One region of the Streptodolium elevatio genome, then DNA from elsewhere that is predicted to be linked to it. Evidence: riboswitches for the same ligand, from Rfam matches in the RefSeq annotation. Region 1 holds a riboswitch; each other region holds the start of a gene.
The links. Region 1 has a riboswitch for cobalamin ahead of ACWD12_RS12615 (ribonucleoside-diphosphate reductase subunit alpha). Riboswitches for the same ligand answer to the same signal wherever they lie in the genome.
Positions count from the first base shown of each region.

Region 1 (5,399 bases):
CCCCGTGCCAACGCAGCAGGTCCAGCATCACCGGGTCCGCACCGATGTGGTCGAGTTCCTCGGCCTCCAGCACCCATTTGCCCAGCAGCGCGGTGAAGTGCTCGATCGCGGCGATGAGCGACAGACGGAAGCGCAGCCACTCGGCCTTGGGCATCGGGATGTACGGCTTGTCGCCGAGGAATTCGAAGAAGAACCAGTCCAACTTCCGTGTGTAGCCGGACGCGTCGATGCCCTGCGTCCGCAGGTGGTCCAGGACGGCCGCGTGCGAGTACGAGTGCACCGACTCCTGGCCCATGAACCCCCGTACGTCCTCCCGGAGTTTGTCGTCCGTGACGAGCGGCAGTGCCTCCTTGTAGACCTGGACGAACCACTTCTCGCCCGCGGGTAGAAGCAGGTGCAGCACGTTGATCAGATGGGTGGTCGGCGCATCGCCCGGGATCCAGTGCACCGGCGTGTGCTCCCAGTCGAACGCCACCCGGCGCGGCCGAATCGGCGTGTCAGTAGCCGAGATTGCCGTCGTCGCCGCACCCACGGACCCCGCCGACCTGGCCGGACCCACCAGCCCCACGGGAGGAGAGGAGGCGCTGAGCCCGTCCGAAGGAATCGTGTTCATCTGTGCTGACTCCTCACTGCCGCTTGCCAGTCGGCCGGTCATTTGGGCAGGTCGATGCGGGCCAGCGCACGCAGCACACGCGGTGTGAAGCGCGACGCGGCCCGGGCGGCACGGGCCTCGGGCGTGACCGGCCGTACGGCGGTGTTCTCGGCGACCGCTCGCAGGATCGCGTCGGCCACCTTCTCGGGCGGGTAGCCGCGGCGCTTGTACGCCTTCGTGGTCTTCTCGCGCAGTGTCCGCTCCTGCTCGGCGCTCGTGCCCACGAACCGGGTGGCCCCCGTGATCCCGGTCGCCACGAACCCCGGGCAGACCGCGGTGACGCCGATGCCGTACGCGGCGAACTCCGCCCGCAGGCACTCGCTGAGCATCAGCACGGCGGCCTTGGAAGTCGAGTACGCGGGCAGTGACTTCGAGGGCTGGAACGCCGCGGCGGACGCCGTGTTCACGATGTGCCCGCCCTGCCCGCGCTCGACCATCATCGCCCCGAACAAACGGCACCCGTGGATGACGCCCCACAGATTGACGTCGAGCGTGCGCTTCCAGTCCTCGGGGGTGGTCTCCAGGAACGAACCCGCGATGCCGATACCGGCGTTGTTGACGACCAGGTCGGGAACCCCGTGCGAGGCCTGGACCTTGCCCGCCAACTGCTCCATCGCCGCCGCATCCGAGACGTCCACGGTCTCCGCGAACGCCTCGGCAGCTCCCAGCACTTCGGCCAGATCGGCGGTGCGCGCCACGGCGGCACCGTCGCGGTCGACGAGCACCAGCCGTGCGCCGGCCTCGGCGAGCGACAGCGCCGTCGACCGGCCGATGCCGCTCCCCGCGCCCGTGATCACCGCGAGCTGGCCGGCGAAGCGACGGCGGTTGTCCTCGGCCCGACGCGCCCTGCGCCCCCGCGGGCGGGACCCGGACGCCGACGCCGCGGATGAGTCCACTCCGGCAACCGGCATGCCCGCCTCCGTCATCCCCGCAGCCCGGCCGTCAGTCACACCACCCGCGCGCTCCACACCGTCCACGAACTCCCCGATCCAGCGCGCCAAAAGGTCCGGCCTGGTACGCGGCACCCAGTGCCCGCCCGACACCTGGCGGCGCGTCAGGTCCGGTGCGAAGCGGTCGAGTTCGTCGTAGATCCGCTTTGCGAGGTACCGCTCCCGGTCGGGCACGACCAACTGCACCGGCATCCGGGCGATCGCGTCCCGGCGCGGACTCGCCATGCGCCGCCGGACGTTCGCGCGGTACAGCTTGGCGCCGAACACCCCGTCCTCGGACAACGACGGCTCGGGGGCGCCGAGCGTCTTCTCGGCCCTGGCCATGATCGAGGGCCAGCGCTTGCCCAGCACACCGCGCCACGCGAGGTCGGGGGCGACCGGCACGTGCAGCGCGTACACGTACCAGGACCGGAACCCCTGCTCGATGTTCCGCGAAATCCGCCCGGGTGTCGGGCGGGTCAGCCCCTCCCGGGTCACCAGGCCCAGGTGGTCGAGGCTCGGCCCGGAGATCGTCGTGAACGAGGCGACGCGACGCGCGACGCGCGGCGTCGTGACGAACTCCCAGCTCTGCACCGACCCCCAGTCGTGCCCCACCAGGTGCACGCGGCCCTCCGGCGCGACGGCGTCGAGGACGCGCTCGAAGTCGTCGGTGAGACGGTGGAGTGCGTACGCGGACGTCGCGTCGGGGCGGCTGGACTCGCCGGCCCCGCGTACGTCGTACGCCACCACCCGGTACCGGTCGGCGAGACGCGCCGCGACGTGGGACCACACCTCTTTGGTGTCCGGGTACCCGTGCACGAGAACAACGGTCGGGCCGTCGGCGGCTCCGGCCTCGACGGCGGCGAGGCGTACGCCCTCCGGCGACGTGACCTCGAAGCGGCGGGCTCCCGGCAGGTCGTACAGCGAGGTCACACCGACTCCTTCGATGCCGCGCCCGATGCCGGGCCCAGAGCCGAATTCGGGCCCAGAGCCGAATTCGGGCCCAGAGCCGAATCCGGGCCCGACGCCGACCCCGCGGCCGAACTGAAGGCCGAGGCAAACCCCGGCGCGGTCCCGGTGGCCGCGGTCCCCGCCAATCCGCGGTCCGCCCAGCGGTGCACGTGCGGCAGGTCGTCGTCGAGCCAGTACGCGTGCCCGTCGTCCTCGACGACGAGAAGCTCCTCGAACTTCGCGCCCACGCCCCGGAATCCGACGTGCGGCTCGACCGCCCACAGCCCGGGTGTCGCCGGGTGGTCGGACATCTTGCGGTGGTTCCACAGCGGCGACCAGCCCTCGCGGTGGCCGCGTAGGCCGTCGTGCAGCAGCCCCCGCAGCGCGCGCATTCCGAAGCCGAACGCGTGCGGCCGCAGCCGGGCGTCGGCCACCTTGTCGACGCGATGCGCGATCACCCCGAACGGATACGCGCGATGCCGGTTCTCGTATCCCTGACGGGCCATCAAGGCATCGACGTCCAGGTAGATCTGCCGCAGCGTCCGACCGGCCTGCACGGCCTCCAGAATGAACGCGCGGTGCGCCGCGAGGTCGTCGAGCAAACGGTCCACGACGCGGTTCGGCCCGAGCGAGGTCGTGTAGCCGATGTCGGCGGTGTACCCGTCGTACACCGGGGCGACGTCGAGGATGAACGGCATGCCCTCGGTCAGCCTGCGGTCGGTCGCGAAGAACTGGTGTGGCACCTTGAAGCCGGTGAACGCGGTGCGGTCGCCGAACCAGGCGAACGGCAGGTGCAGCCAGTCGCGTACGCCGTGCGCCACGAGCCACTGCCGCATCATCGCCGTGGCCTCGCGCTCGGTCGTGCCGGGGCGCAGGCGCGCCGCGACGGCCTCGGCGCAGTCGTAGGCCAGGCGTTGCGCCGCGCGGAAGCCGTCGAGGTCCGCACCGGTCAGGCCGGCCGCGCCGACTTCGCCGGATGCTCCCGGCAAACCGAACTTGTCGGCTATATCAGGCATATCAGCTACTCCGGTCACACCGGTCGATCCGGTGGATGCGTCCGTAAGCGGGGTCGCCATGCCGACCGCCTTTCGGAGAGGTGAACCGTGCGGGAGCGGAGCGCGAAGCGCGCGATCCGCCGGGCGGAGGGCCCGGGCAGAAGGTGTTACCGGGGGTAACATACCCGGAGAGCGAGGGGGACGGAACCCCCCGTGTCACGACACGTGCCGTGCGACACGCCGAACACAACCACTGGTGGTTCGCGTCGGGGGTACCCACTAGATATATGCTCCTGATCGCAGCTGGTTCACCTGCTCCGCGCTGTCGGAGCAAGTGGCGAAAAGGTGCTGATGTCCCGTCAGGTGGCATTGGTCCTTTGAAGAGGGAACCCGGGTGCGCGCACCCGCGACATGTCGCGGCGCGTGTACGTCAAGCCGGGACTGCCCCCGCAGCGGTGAGCGGGAACGACCGCCGTCACCAAGCACTCCGGCCCCCCGGCCGGGGGAAGCGACGGCCACTAGGAACTCCGCGGTCCGGCACGCCCCCAGCGTGCCGGTGCCCGGCATGCCCGCGAGTCCGAAGACCTGCCGGTTGCCCGTGTCCGCCCCCCTGTCAGGCGGCGCACGGTGGTCACCGCATTTCGAGCTCGCGAGGAGAGAGCCCGTGACCGTCATGGACAGCGCGATTTCGCGCGCCCATAACAAGCCGGTTTCCCCCGGTATGTCCGCATCTGAGGCCAACGCTGCCGCGGGCACTCCCGCGGGCATTTCCGCAGGAAACCCGGCGGACACGTCCGCGGGGACCCCTGCGAACACCGCGGCGGACAGCCCCGAGGCGATCGCCGCCGTCATCCGGGCCCTCGCCGACGACCTCCCCGACGTCGATCCCGAACGCGTCGCCACCCGGGCCCTCGCCGGACTCCACGCCGGCGCCACGGACATCGAACGCGACGCGCTCGTGGTGCGCACCGCCGCAGAACTCATCGCGGAGGAGCCCGAGTACTCCCGGCTCGCCGCCCGCCTGCTGGCCCGCACCATCGACACCGAGGTCGGCACCCACGGGATCACCGGCTTCAGCTCCGGCATCGCGCTCGGCCACGCGGAAGGCCTCGTCGGCGACGAGACGGCCGCATTCGTCGCCGCGCACGCCGCCGAACTCGACGCCGCGGTCGACCCCGCCGCCGACCGCCGGTTCGAGTACTTCGGCCTGCGCACCGTCTACGACCGCTACTTGCTCCGTCACCCGGTCAACCGCGCGGTCGTCGAAACACCCCAGCACTTCCTGCTGCGCGTCGCCTGCGGCCTGTCCAAGACCGCGCCCGAGGCCGTCGGCTTCTACCGCCTCATGTCCTCCCTCGCGTACCTGCCCAGCTCGCCGACGCTCTTCAACTCCGGTACGCGGCACACCCAGATGTCCTCCTGCTACCTGCTCGACTCGCCGCAGGACGACATCGAGTCCATCTACGACATGTACGGCCGCATCGCGCGCCTCTCCAAGTTCGCCGGGGGCATCGGCGTCGCCTGGTCGCGCGTACGCTCGCGCGGCGCTCTCATCCGCGGCACCAACGGCCACTCCAACGGCATCGTCCCGTGGCTCAACACGCTCGACGCCTCCGTCCAGGCGGTCAACCAGGGCGGCAAGCGCCGCGGCGCGGCGTGCGTGTACCTGGAGCCGTGGCACCCGGACGTCCTGGAGTTCCTGGAACTGCGCGACAACACCGGCGAGGACGCGCGGCGCACGCACAACCTCAACCTCGCGAACTGGATCCCCGACCTGTTCATGCGGCGCGTCGACGCCGACGGGGTGTGGTCGCTGTTCGACCCCGACGAGGTGCCCGAGCTGCCCGACCTGTGGGGCGCGGAGTTCGACGC
Region 1 covers NZ_JBSFVE010000005.1:208,842-214,240, forward strand. The annotation lists gene ACWD12_RS12600 (metal-dependent hydrolase) at 1-613, opposite strand, end outside; gene ACWD12_RS12605 (SDR family oxidoreductase) at 652-2,514, opposite strand; partial or broken gene ACWD12_RS12610 (M24 family metallopeptidase) at 2,679-3,548, opposite strand; cobalamin riboswitch at 3,867-4,134, shown strand; gene ACWD12_RS12615 (ribonucleoside-diphosphate reductase subunit alpha) at 4,249-5,399, shown strand, end outside.

Region 2 (5,399 bases), on a different contig from region 1:
CCACGCCTCGGCGATCGACACGCCCACCTTCAGGCGCGGATCGAAGGCCGCGAACGGGTCCTGCCCGACGTACCCGATCACATCCCCGCGGACGGCCTGCCACGCGCGGGGGTCCGCGCCGACGAGTTCCCGTTCGCCCACGCGTATGTTCCCGGTGACCGCCGCTCCGCGTGGCATGAGTCCGAGCACGGCGCGGGCCACGGTCGACTTGCCGCTGCCGCTTTCGCCGACCAGCCCCAGGACTTCGCCGGCGCCGACGGCCAGGTCGACGCCGCGCACGGCGGCGGCGCCGTTCCGGTACGTCACACGCAGTCCGCCCACGTCGAGTTCGGCGGTTCCGGCCCCCGGGCCGCTCACGGGTGCACCTCCTCGACCGCGGAGTGATGGGTGGCGTCCCGGACCGCGTCGCCGACCAGGGTGGCCGCCGCGGTGACCACCAGGACCACGGTGGTCGGGGCGGCGAGCAGCCAGGGCGCGACGGTGACGAACGCCCGGGCGTCGCCCAGCATCGCGCCGAGCTCCGCGGTGGGCGGCTGCGCCCCCAGGCCGAGGAACGACAGGCCCGCCAACGACACGATCGAGCCGCCGAGTTGGAGGGTCGCCACGACGAGGAGCCGGGGGACGACGGCCGGCAGCACGTGGCCGACGGCAATCCGTGCGGGTCCGGCCCCGCCGAGGCGCGCCGCCGCGATGTACGGGCGGTCGCGTACGGCGAGGGTGAAGGCGCGGACGATGCGGGCGTTGGCCGCCCAGGACGAGATGACCAGGGCGAGAAGGAGGTTGCCGAATCCGGGGCCCAGCACGCCGACCACCGCGAGCGCGAGCACCAGGGACGGGATCGCCAGGACGATGTCGACGACGCGCATGAGGACGGCGTCGGCGAACCCCCGTGCGAGGCCTGCCGCCACGCCGACGACCAGGCTCACCGTGCACGAGCCGGCCAGCACGGTGAAGGCGGCCAACAGCGACCTGCGGGTCCCGGCCACCAGCCGGGCGAACTGGTCACGGCCGAACTGGTCGGTGCCGAGCCAGTGTTCGCCGTCCGGCGGGCGCAACTTCGCGCCCAGGTCGATGGCGTCCGGCTGATAGGTCGCCACGACCGGGCCGAGGACGGCGAACAGCAGGGCGAGCCCCGCGAGTCCGAGTCCGGTGCGGCCGAGGGTACTTGCCATGAGGGGGCCGTGCCGGAGCGTGGCGGCGGCGCGCCGGAGCGAGACCGCCGTATGGCGGAGTGCCGGGGTCGCGCGACCGGGTGCCGGCGGCGTCGTGTCCGGGGCGGCGGCTTTGGGCACGTCACACCCCCTTGGCGCCGTCGCCGCGCAGGCGCGGGTCGACGAGCGCGGCCAGCAGGTCGGCGAGCAGGCCGGCCGCGACGTACGCGAGGGTGGCCAGCACCGCGAACGCCTGGATCACCGGCAGATCGCGGGCCTTCACCGACGACACGACGTAGGAGCCGGCGCCCGGCCAGGTGAACACCGTCTCGACGATCGCCGCGCCGCCCCACAGCGCTCCGGCGCTCACCGCGACGGCGTGGATCAGCGGCGGCAGCGCGTTCGGGAGGGCGTGCCGCAGGAGCAGTCTCCGGCTTCCCGTGCCGCGGGCGATCACTGAGGCGGCCCATCCGCTGTCCATCGCGTCCACCAGGGCACCGCGCAGCAGACGCGACCACACGTCGAACATGCCGAACGCCAGGCACAGCGCGGGCATCCACACCGCGGCCCACGTACCGTCCCGCACCACCGAGCCGAAGCCGCCCTGGACCACCACGAGTTGAATGAGGATCAGACCCACGACGAAGCCCGGCAGGGCGGCCCCGAGCAGCGCGAGCGCGCGGGCGAGGGTGTCCGGCCAACGGCGCCGGAAGGCCGCGGCGACGAGCGCGAGCGGCACCGCGATCGCCAACGCGAACAGCAGGGCGGCACTGCCCAGCCGCAGTGTCGCGGGCAGCCGTTCGCCGAGCTCGGTCAGCACCGGGCGGCCGCTTTGGTACGACGTACCCAGATCCCCGTGCAGGGCGCGGGCCAGCCAGTGCCCGAACTGCCCGGCCAGGGCACGGTCGAGACCCAACTCGGCGCGTGTGGCGGCGAGCTGATCCGGCGTCGGTTCCGGGACCCCCTGTGCGGTCAGCGTCATCCGGGCCGGGTCGCCGGGAGCAAGGGGCAGCAGGGCCCAGATCAGCAGCGCCGCGCCCGCGACGGTGACCGGAACGGACAGAAGCCGCCGCGCGATCGGGTGACCCGCCGCCGCGCGTGCGCTGCGCAGGGCCCGCGGGACGGCTCCCGGCGCGGCGGGTCCGCCGCCGGGAGCCGCCGTTGCGGCACGCGATGTCACGGCGCCGTGTCGAAGCGCAGATGCCTCCGTACGTTGGAGACCTGGTACCCCGTCCAGTCGCCGCCGGCCACCACGGCGAACTGCTTGTACGTGGCGGCGATCACGTACGCCTCCCGGTCGCTGAGAATTGCCTGGCCCTCGCGCAGCAGCTGTTCGCGGGCCGCCTGGTCGGTCGTGGTCAACAGGCGGTCGCCGAGCGCGTCGACCCGCGGGTCCGAGAGCTTCTGGGCGTTCGCCGACCCGCCGGTCGTCCAGCGCGCGCGGAACGGTTGGATCGGGTCCGCCGTGCCGGACAGCGAGCCGTTGAGCCCGATGGACGCCTCCCACGCGCCCAGGTCCGCCTTCGTGCGCGCGGAGTCCTCGGCGTTCACGATCTGGAGGTCGAAACCGGCCTTCGCCACTTCGGACTTGATCACCACCGCAAGGGCGTTCGTCTCCGGCCCCTGGGCCTGCGTGACGAAGCGGACCGTCAGGCGCTTGCCGTCCTTGCCGCGGACGCCGTCCTTGCCCTTGGCCCAACCCGCCTCGTCCAGCAGCCGGTTCGCCTCGGCGAGGTCGGTGTGCTGGGTGGCCGCCGCGTAGGGGTAGCCCTCCGGATACAGACCCGTCGCGGTGGCGAACGAGCCCTTGGCGACGTCCTCGCCCAACTCCCGGTAGTCGATCGCCCGGGCGAACGCGCGGCGCACCCGGGCGTCGTCGAACGGCGCGGCGGTGAGGTTCATGTCGATCAGCAGCGCTTGGAGCGCCTTCGGCGAGGTCCTGAGCACCGAGTCCGTGCGACCGGCCAGCGTGAGCGCCGCGTCCGGTGAGGGGTAGAAGGCGAGTTGCGCCTCGCCGGACTGCACGCCGGCGATCCGGGCCTGCTCGTCGGGCACCACCTTGACGGTGACCGACGGGAGCTTGGGCCGGCCGGCCCAGTACTTGTCGTACCGGGCGAGTTTCAGCAGATCGGGCGTCCACGCGGTGACGGCGTACGGCCCGGTGAAGGCACCGGCGTTCACGATCTTCGCGGAGTCGCCGCCCGCCGCCTCGACGGCCTCGGTGTCGTAGATCTGCAGCGACGTGTCGCGCGCCGCCAGCGCGGCCGGGACCGCGGCGTTGGGTGCGGGAGTGGTCAGGACCAGGTCGAGCGGGCCCGTGGTGCGTACCGTCGAGCCCTCGGCCAGGTACGTGCGCACGGCCTTGGACCTGGCGATCTGCCGGGTGAGGGCGCGGTTGACCGCCTCCGCGTCCACCGGCCTGCCGTTCTGGAACGTCATGCCCGGCCGCAGCGTGATGCGCCACTCGGTCGGGCTGCCCTGGGTCACCGACTGCGCCAGCCACGGGCGGACGACGCCGTCCTCGCCGGCCTCCATCAGGTTCTCCGCCACGCCCCAGTCGAACAGCCAGTTCGTCCCGGTGCCGACGGGATCGAGGCCCGCGATCGAATAGGAGTTGTAGATCGTCAGCGGCTTCTCGGCCGCGGCGCCCGCCGGCTTGGCCGCGGAGTCGCCACCGCTCCCGCACCCGGTGGCGAGCACGGCCAACGCGGCGACGGAAGCTACGGCGAGCCCGGCCTGCCCGGTCGCCCGGCCGGTCGTGCGGCTGGTTGCGCGGCCGTTCGTACGGTCGTCTGTGCGGTCCGTCGGGCGGCGCGTCGTCCGGCGGGACAGCAGCCGGGAGAACGGGTTGCGGAAGCGGCCGCCGAACGCGGACGCGGGTCTGTCGGGGGATGCCATGGCGCTCTCCTTCGCGAGTTCCGGGCACCGGAACCGGAAGGCGAGTGAGCGCACGGCCGAGCGGCCTCCGCACGACCCGCCCTCGGGGTCCGGCTGGAACCGCACGCATGCCGCGTACGGGCGTCGGCAGGTCTTCGGACTCGCGGGCACCCGGGCACATCGCGCCTCGTCCCCCGAACGAGGCATCAGCCCGGACCTACTGGCCGTCGCTTCCCGGACCGTGGGCGGTCCAGTGCTCATGACGGCGGTCGTTCCCACTCACCGCTGCGGGGCAGTCCCGGATTTCCACCGGGTTCCCTCTTGCGACGCCCTGCCGCACGAGACGGAGGGCGAACCGATGCGGGCACCACGGTAGCGGCATCGATCTTGCCCGCCGCACCCGGGCGGTCCGGGCGTCCGCGACGAATCGCCCGGACACGGCGGGTACGCTCACGCGCCAACAGCCCGCCGCCCCGCCCTCGATCCGGCGACAACCCTGCCGGACCCTTCCGACAAGTCGTGCCGGCAAGTCCGTCCGACGCGTCCGCCGACACCCCCCCGCCCACAAGCCCGTCCACAGCCTGCCCGCCGTGCCGCCCGACGCACCACGACCCCGGGACCGTCCATGCACCACCGCCCCCGCAGCCTGCCCCGACTCGGCTGGATCACCCACGTCTCCGCCGACGGCCCACCCCGGGCCCTCTATCGCGAGACCGTTGAACTCGCCGTCGCTGCCGAAGAGTTGGGTTTCCACAGCTTCTGGGTCGCGCAACATCACTTCGGGGCCCAGGGCGGCACTCTCCCGTCGCCCCTGGTCCTGCTCGCCGCCATCGCCGAGCACACGACCCGCATCCGCCTCGGCACCGCGGTCGTCGTCGGCCCGGCCGAGAACGCGCTGCGGCTCGCAGAAGACGCCGCCGTCGTCGACGCGTTGAGCGGCGGACGCCTCGAACTGGGCCTCGGGGCAGGCGCCGACGCCACCGCCTCCCGCGCGTTCGGCCTGGACCACGAGCGCCGCCACGATGTCCTCGACGGCCTGCTGCCCGTACTCCTCGACGCGCTCGACGGACGCGAACTCCCTGGCGGGGTCCGCCTCACACCGCCCGCACCCGGACTGTCCGAACGGGTGTGGCTCGGCGCCGGCTCCCCGGCGGGCATGGACCGTGCCGCCCGTCTCGGCCTCGGCGTCATGTACGGGCGGCGCGGCCCGGGCCCCGACGGCCCGTACGCCCAGGACACCGAATACGCGCGCCTCGCCGACGGCTACCGCGGCCGCATGGAGGCCGCGGGACGCACGGCGCGCATAGCGGTGTCGCGCCCGGTGTTCCCATCGGAGCCCGCCGAACTCGCGCGCGCCGTCCTGGCGCCACG
Region 2 covers NZ_JBSFVE010000035.1:18,294-23,692, reverse strand. The annotation lists gene ACWD12_RS37850 (ABC transporter ATP-binding protein) at 1-357, opposite strand, end outside; gene ACWD12_RS37845 (ABC transporter permease) at 354-1,172, opposite strand; gene ACWD12_RS37840 (ABC transporter permease) at 1,294-2,331, opposite strand; gene ACWD12_RS37835 (ABC transporter substrate-binding protein) at 2,328-4,049, opposite strand; cobalamin riboswitch at 4,158-4,403, opposite strand; gene ACWD12_RS37830 (LLM class flavin-dependent oxidoreductase) at 4,654-5,399, shown strand, end outside.
Region 2: linked by a shared signal. The riboswitch ahead of ACWD12_RS37835 (ABC transporter substrate-binding protein) and the one ahead of ACWD12_RS12615 (ribonucleoside-diphosphate reductase subunit alpha) in region 1 are both predicted to bind cobalamin.

Region 3 (5,399 bases), on a different contig from region 1:
CCCGAGGTGAAGAAGTACATCGAGGACAACTACCAGGGCTCGGTGCTCCCGGCCTTCTGAGCCGACCGCACAGGCCCGCGCAAGTCCGCACCGTCCCACACGGGCGCGCCCGCGTACGCGCCCACCTGCGCCCGCGCGCCGAGCACCGCTGCGCACGGCGAGTTCACCCGGCCGGGGCCCGACACACGGGGCCCGGCCGGGCTGTTCACGTGGCCGGAAAGCGTACCGTGGAGTGCGTGAGTGACCTGGAGTTCCGCAGCGCCCGGACCCTCGACCTCGACGTCGTCGTGCTCTACCGGCTGCTGCGCCTGCGCGTGGACGTCTTCGTCGTCGAACAGCGGTGCCCGTACCCCGAACTCGACGGCCGCGACCTGGAACCGGGCGCACGTCAGCTCTGGCTCGAGCGCGACGGCGAGATCGCCGCGACCCTGCGCCTGTTGCGCGAGGCCGACGGCACCGCCCGGATCGGACGCATGTGCGCCACCCGGGCCGAGCGCGGCACCGGCTCCGCAGCCCGCCTCATGGAGCACGCGATCGACCTGATCGGCGACGCGCCGTGCATCCTGGACGCGCAGGAGCCGCTGGAGGACTGGTACGCCCGCTTCGGGTTCCGCCGCGCCGGCGCCACCTACCTGGAGGACGACATCCCGCACGTCGAGATGCGCCGCCCGGCCACGCCGGTCGCGACCGGCTGAGCCCGGCCGCTCAGTTGGCCCGGACCATCCAGTAGAGGTCGGTCACATAGGGCAGTTCGACGGTGTCGCGGCCCCGCGTCTCCGGGTGCCCGTCGAGCACGCCCTCGACCTCGCGGCGAACCCGGGCCTGTTCGCCGGCGTCCAGGCATGCGATGTGGCTGCTCGACAGCATGCGGTCGATCACGCCGTCCCGCGACATCCTGTGCGGGTTGGGGAAGTGCCGCTCGCTGATGCCGCTCCAACCGGGCCGGGACTCGAGCACCTTGCGCCACGTGCCGTCCTGGTGCGACGGCAGGTCCGCGGGGGCGCGGCGGAAGTAGATGTCCTGGTAGTCGCGCACCCACGGGACCGTGTCGTCAGAGGTGTTCCACACCAGCCCGAGCCCGCCGTCCGGGGCGAGCACCCGTTCGACCTCGGCCGGGGTCGCCTGAGCGTCGAACCAGTGCCACGCCTGCGCCGCGATGACCGCGTGCGCGGAGCCGGCGGCGACGCCCGTGTGCTCCGCGGTCCCGTCGGCCACGGTGACCGAGGGCAGCAGTTCCACGAGTCGTCCGCGCATCGCGGCGACCGGTTCCACCGCGACCACGCGCGCCCCGGTGAGCATGAGCAGCCGGGTGAACAGGCCCGTTCCCGCGCCCAGTTCGACGACGGTACGGCCCGCTCCGAGACCGAGCGCGTCCGTCAGCTCGGCCAGGACGGGCAACGGGTAGGCAGGGCGCGCCCGTTCGTAGACGCGTACCGAGCGTGCGTAACCGGTGTTCGCGACCTCGTGAGCCCCCACGCGCCGATGCTAACAGCCCGGGACCGTGAATCGCCGCAGGTAGAACGGATTTTGTGTACTCGCCGTCACCTGTTAACCCGATCCGGTGACAGGCTTCGCGCGGCGGAGGCCGACGTTCCGGATGGCACGTACGCGCCGATCCAGCGGGCCAGTTCGTCGAACACCTGGGCACGCACCTCGGGCCCGGACAGGGCCAGGTCGTGCATGCCGCCGGGCACGCGGACGATGGTGACGTGACGGCCGATGCGCGGCGCCAGCAGGGCGATGCGGTCCGCGTTCAGCACGGCGTCGGCTTTGTGCAGCCCCTCGTGCCACACGCGCCCGTCCACACTGGCGGTGGACGACATCGCCAACACCGGGCAGTCGACGGCGAGTCCGCGCGCCACCGCGCGGTGGCCGCGGTGCACGGCGGCCACCCAGCCCGCGTAGGGCGCGATGCCCTCGATCGCCTTCCACGCCGGGTCGAACTCCCATTCCCCGTGGTGGCCGACGTGCAGGCTCTGCCCGTAGCCGCCGCCGAGGCCGCCCGGCAGGGGCCGCTGCGAGACGTAGTGGCGCGCCGCGTGCACGGCCCGCACCCCGACCGTCCGCGCCACCAACGGGGCGTTCAGGTCGAGGAAGGCGCTGTTGAGGAACAGCCCGTCGACGATGCCCCGCCCCGCGCGGTGGTGCGCCCACAGCGCCGTCACCAGGCCACCCGTTGAATGGCCGTTCACCAGCAGCGTGTCGTGGCCCTCGACCTCGCGGACGACGTGCGCGGCCAGGTCGAGTTCCTCGGAGTAGCGGCCCAGGTCGTCGACGTAGTTGGTGCGGCGGTGCGCGCGGATCGACCGGCCGTACGACCGCAGGTCCAGCGCGTAGAAGTCGAAGCCGAGCGCGACGAACCGGTCGGCCAGATGGGTCTGGAAGAAGTAGTCGTTGAACCCGTGCACATAGAGCACCGCACGACGTGTCGGGGCATCCGCGCGCCGCCGGACCAGCGTCGCCACCGCCTCGCCCTCCGCGTCGTCGCGGAGTTGCAGCGTCGCGCTCTCGTAGGGCGCGCCCAGGACGTCGGGTACGTATACCGGGTCTTCCATGCAGGGCAGTCTGCCATCGCCGTGCCGCGTGTCCCGCAAGGCGCCCCGACCGCCGCAAATACCGGCCCGTGGGCGGTATGAGAGGCTGTCGCCCGACAGCAGGGAAGGAATCCGGTGCGACACCGGAGCGGTCCCGCCACTGTGACCGGACGGCTGAACCCGACCGGCGCGCCGACTCCGTTCGACGCGCCCGCGCGAGGGGCATCAGCCTTCCGGGAGCCAGACACTTCCGGCTGTCCGGGCCCGCGCCGCGGGCCCGCCACCTACCAGGGCGTGGACACCCGAGGGAGGCCGACAGCCCATGTCGCCGCGCATACCGTGCCGTTCCCGGAGCCTGGCGGTACGCCGGTGACCGCCGGCTACCCCTTCTCCGCCGTCGTCGGCCTCGCCGACCTCCGCCTCGCGCTCCTCCTGAACGCCGTCTCGCCCGGCGTCGGCGGAGTGCTGGTCCGTGGGGAGAAGGGCACGGCCAAGTCGACCGTGGTCCGCGCGCTCGCGGGGCTGCTGCCCGACGCCGCCATGGTGTCCGGCTGCCGCTTCGCGTGCGACCCCGCGGCCCCCGACACGGCCTGCCCCGACGGGCCCCACGACCCGGGCGTGCCCGGCGAGGTGCGCCGGGCGCGGCTCGTCGAACTGCCGGTCGGCGCCACCGAGGACCGCCTCGTCGGATCGCTCGACCTGGAGCGCGCCCTCGCCGAGGGCGTCAAGGCGTACGAACCGGGCCTCCTCGCCGCCGCCCACCGGGGCCTGCTGTACGTCGACGAGGTCAACCTGCTGCACGACCACCTCGTCGACCTGCTCCTCGACGCGGCCGCCATGGGCACCGCGCACGTGGAGCGCGAGGGCGTCTCGGTGCGGCACGCCTCGCGCTTCATCCTCGTTGGCACCATGAACCCCGAGGAGGGCGAGCTGCGCCCGCAGTTGCTCGACCGCTTCGGCCTGACCGTCGAGGTGGCGGCCAGCCGCGAACCACGCGAGCGCGCCGAGGTCGTGCGGCGCAGGCTGGCGTACGAGGCCGACCCCGACGGCTTCGCGCGCCGCTGGGACGGCGGCGACGCGGCGCTCGCGGAGCGCATCCGCACCGCGCGGGAGCTGCTGCCGCACGTCGTGCTGCCCGACACCGAACTCGAGCGGATCGCGCGCGTGTGCGCGGCGTTCGAGGTCGACGGGCTGCGCGCGGACCTGGTCACGGCACGCACCGCGATGGCCCTCGCGGCGTGGCACGGGCGCACCGAGGTCGAGGCGGCGGACGTACGCCAGGCCGCGCGGCTCGCCCTCCCGCACCGGCGCCGCCGCAACCCCTTCGACGCGCCAGGGCTCGACGAGGACAGGTTGGACGAGGCGCTGGCCGACGAACCCGAGGCGCCGGACGCCCCGGAGGACCCGGACGACCCGGCCGGCCCCTCGGAGTCGGGTACCCCCGACGGACCCGAGCAGGACCCGGACCCGGATCCGGACGGCGGTCCCGACGCGCCGGGCCCCGGCGGCGGGGGAGCACCGCGCAACGGCCCCGAAGCCGGCCCGGCCGCGGACCGCGACGACCGCGCCGCCGACCGGCCCCGAGACGGCGAACACGACACAGCGCCCCCGGCGGCCGAACACCCGCCCGCCGCACCGGGGTCGGCCGCCGCCGATCAGCCCGCCGTCGCCGCGGCCGAGCCCTTCCGCGCGCGGTTGATCGCCGTCCCCGGCCTCGGCCAGGGCGCGGCCGGGCGGCGGTCGCGTGCCGAGACCGGCACCGGCCGGACCACCGGGGAGCGCCGCCCGACCGGCGCACGACCCGGGCGTCTGCACCTGGCGGGCACCGTGCGCGCCGCCGCGCCGCACCAGCTCGCGCGCGGGCGCCGCGGCCCCGGGCTCGTCGTGCGCCGCGACGACGTGCGCGAGGCGGTCCGCGAAGGCCGCGAGGGCAACCTCGTGCTCTTCGTCGTCGACGCCTCGGGATCGATGGCGGCCCGGGCCCGCATGCGGACCGTGAAGGGCGCGGTGTTGTCGCTGCTGCTCGACGCGTACCAGCGCCGCGACAAGGTGGGGCTGGTGACCTTCCGGGGCGCCGGCGCCGAACTCGCGCTGCCGCCCACGTCGTCCGTCGAGGCGGGCGCGGCCCGGCTCGCGGCGCTGCCGACGGGCGGGCGCACGCCGCTCGCCGCCGGTCTCCTGCGCGCCCACGAGGCGCTGCGCGTCGAGCGGTTGCGCGACCCGCGGCGGCGGCCGCTCGTCATCGTGGTGACCGACGGGCGCGCCACACACGGGCGCGACGCGCTCGGCGACGCGCGGCGTGCCGCCGCGCTGATGGCCGCCTCCGGCACGGCGTCGGTGGTCGTCGACTGCGAGAGCGGCCGGGTCCGCCTCGGCCTGGCCGCCCGGCTCGCCGCCGACCTCGGCGGACCCGTGCTCGGTCTGGGCGAATTGGCCGCCGACGGCCTCGCCGGACTGGTGCGCGACCTGCGCGCCGCAAGCTGACCGCCCTATCGGCCGTTGCCCGGCCACTGCGAGGAGACGACCATGCCGCAAGGCAAGCCCGACCATGTCCCCGCCGACGGCCTGACGACACGTCAGCGCCGCGACCGGCCCCTGGTGGTGGTGCACACCGGCGCCGGCAAAGGCAAGTCCACCGCGGCCTTCGGCCTCGCGCTGCGGGCCTGGAACCAGGGTTGGCCGATCGGGGTGTTCCAGTTCGTCAAGTCGGCCAAGTGGCGGGTCGGCGAGGAGAGTGTGCTGCGGACCCTCGGGCGCGTGCACGATGAAACGGGGGAGGGCGGGCCGGTCACCTGGCACAAGATGGGCGAGGGGTGGTCGTGGAGTAGGCGGCCCGGCACCGAGGCCGACCACGCCGCCGACGCG
Region 3 covers NZ_JBSFVE010000002.1:631,412-636,810, reverse strand. The annotation lists gene ACWD12_RS06975 (MetQ/NlpA family ABC transporter substrate-binding protein) at 1-60, shown strand, start outside; gene ACWD12_RS06970 (GNAT family N-acetyltransferase) at 237-695, shown strand; gene ACWD12_RS06965 (class I SAM-dependent methyltransferase) at 706-1,476, opposite strand; gene ACWD12_RS06960 (alpha/beta hydrolase) at 1,542-2,555, opposite strand; cobalamin riboswitch at 2,660-2,784, shown strand; gene ACWD12_RS06955 (putative cobaltochelatase) at 2,904-5,018, shown strand; gene cobO (cob(I)yrinic acid a,c-diamide adenosyltransferase) at 5,061-5,399, shown strand, end outside.
Region 3: linked by a shared signal. The riboswitch ahead of ACWD12_RS06955 (putative cobaltochelatase) and the one ahead of ACWD12_RS12615 (ribonucleoside-diphosphate reductase subunit alpha) in region 1 are both predicted to bind cobalamin.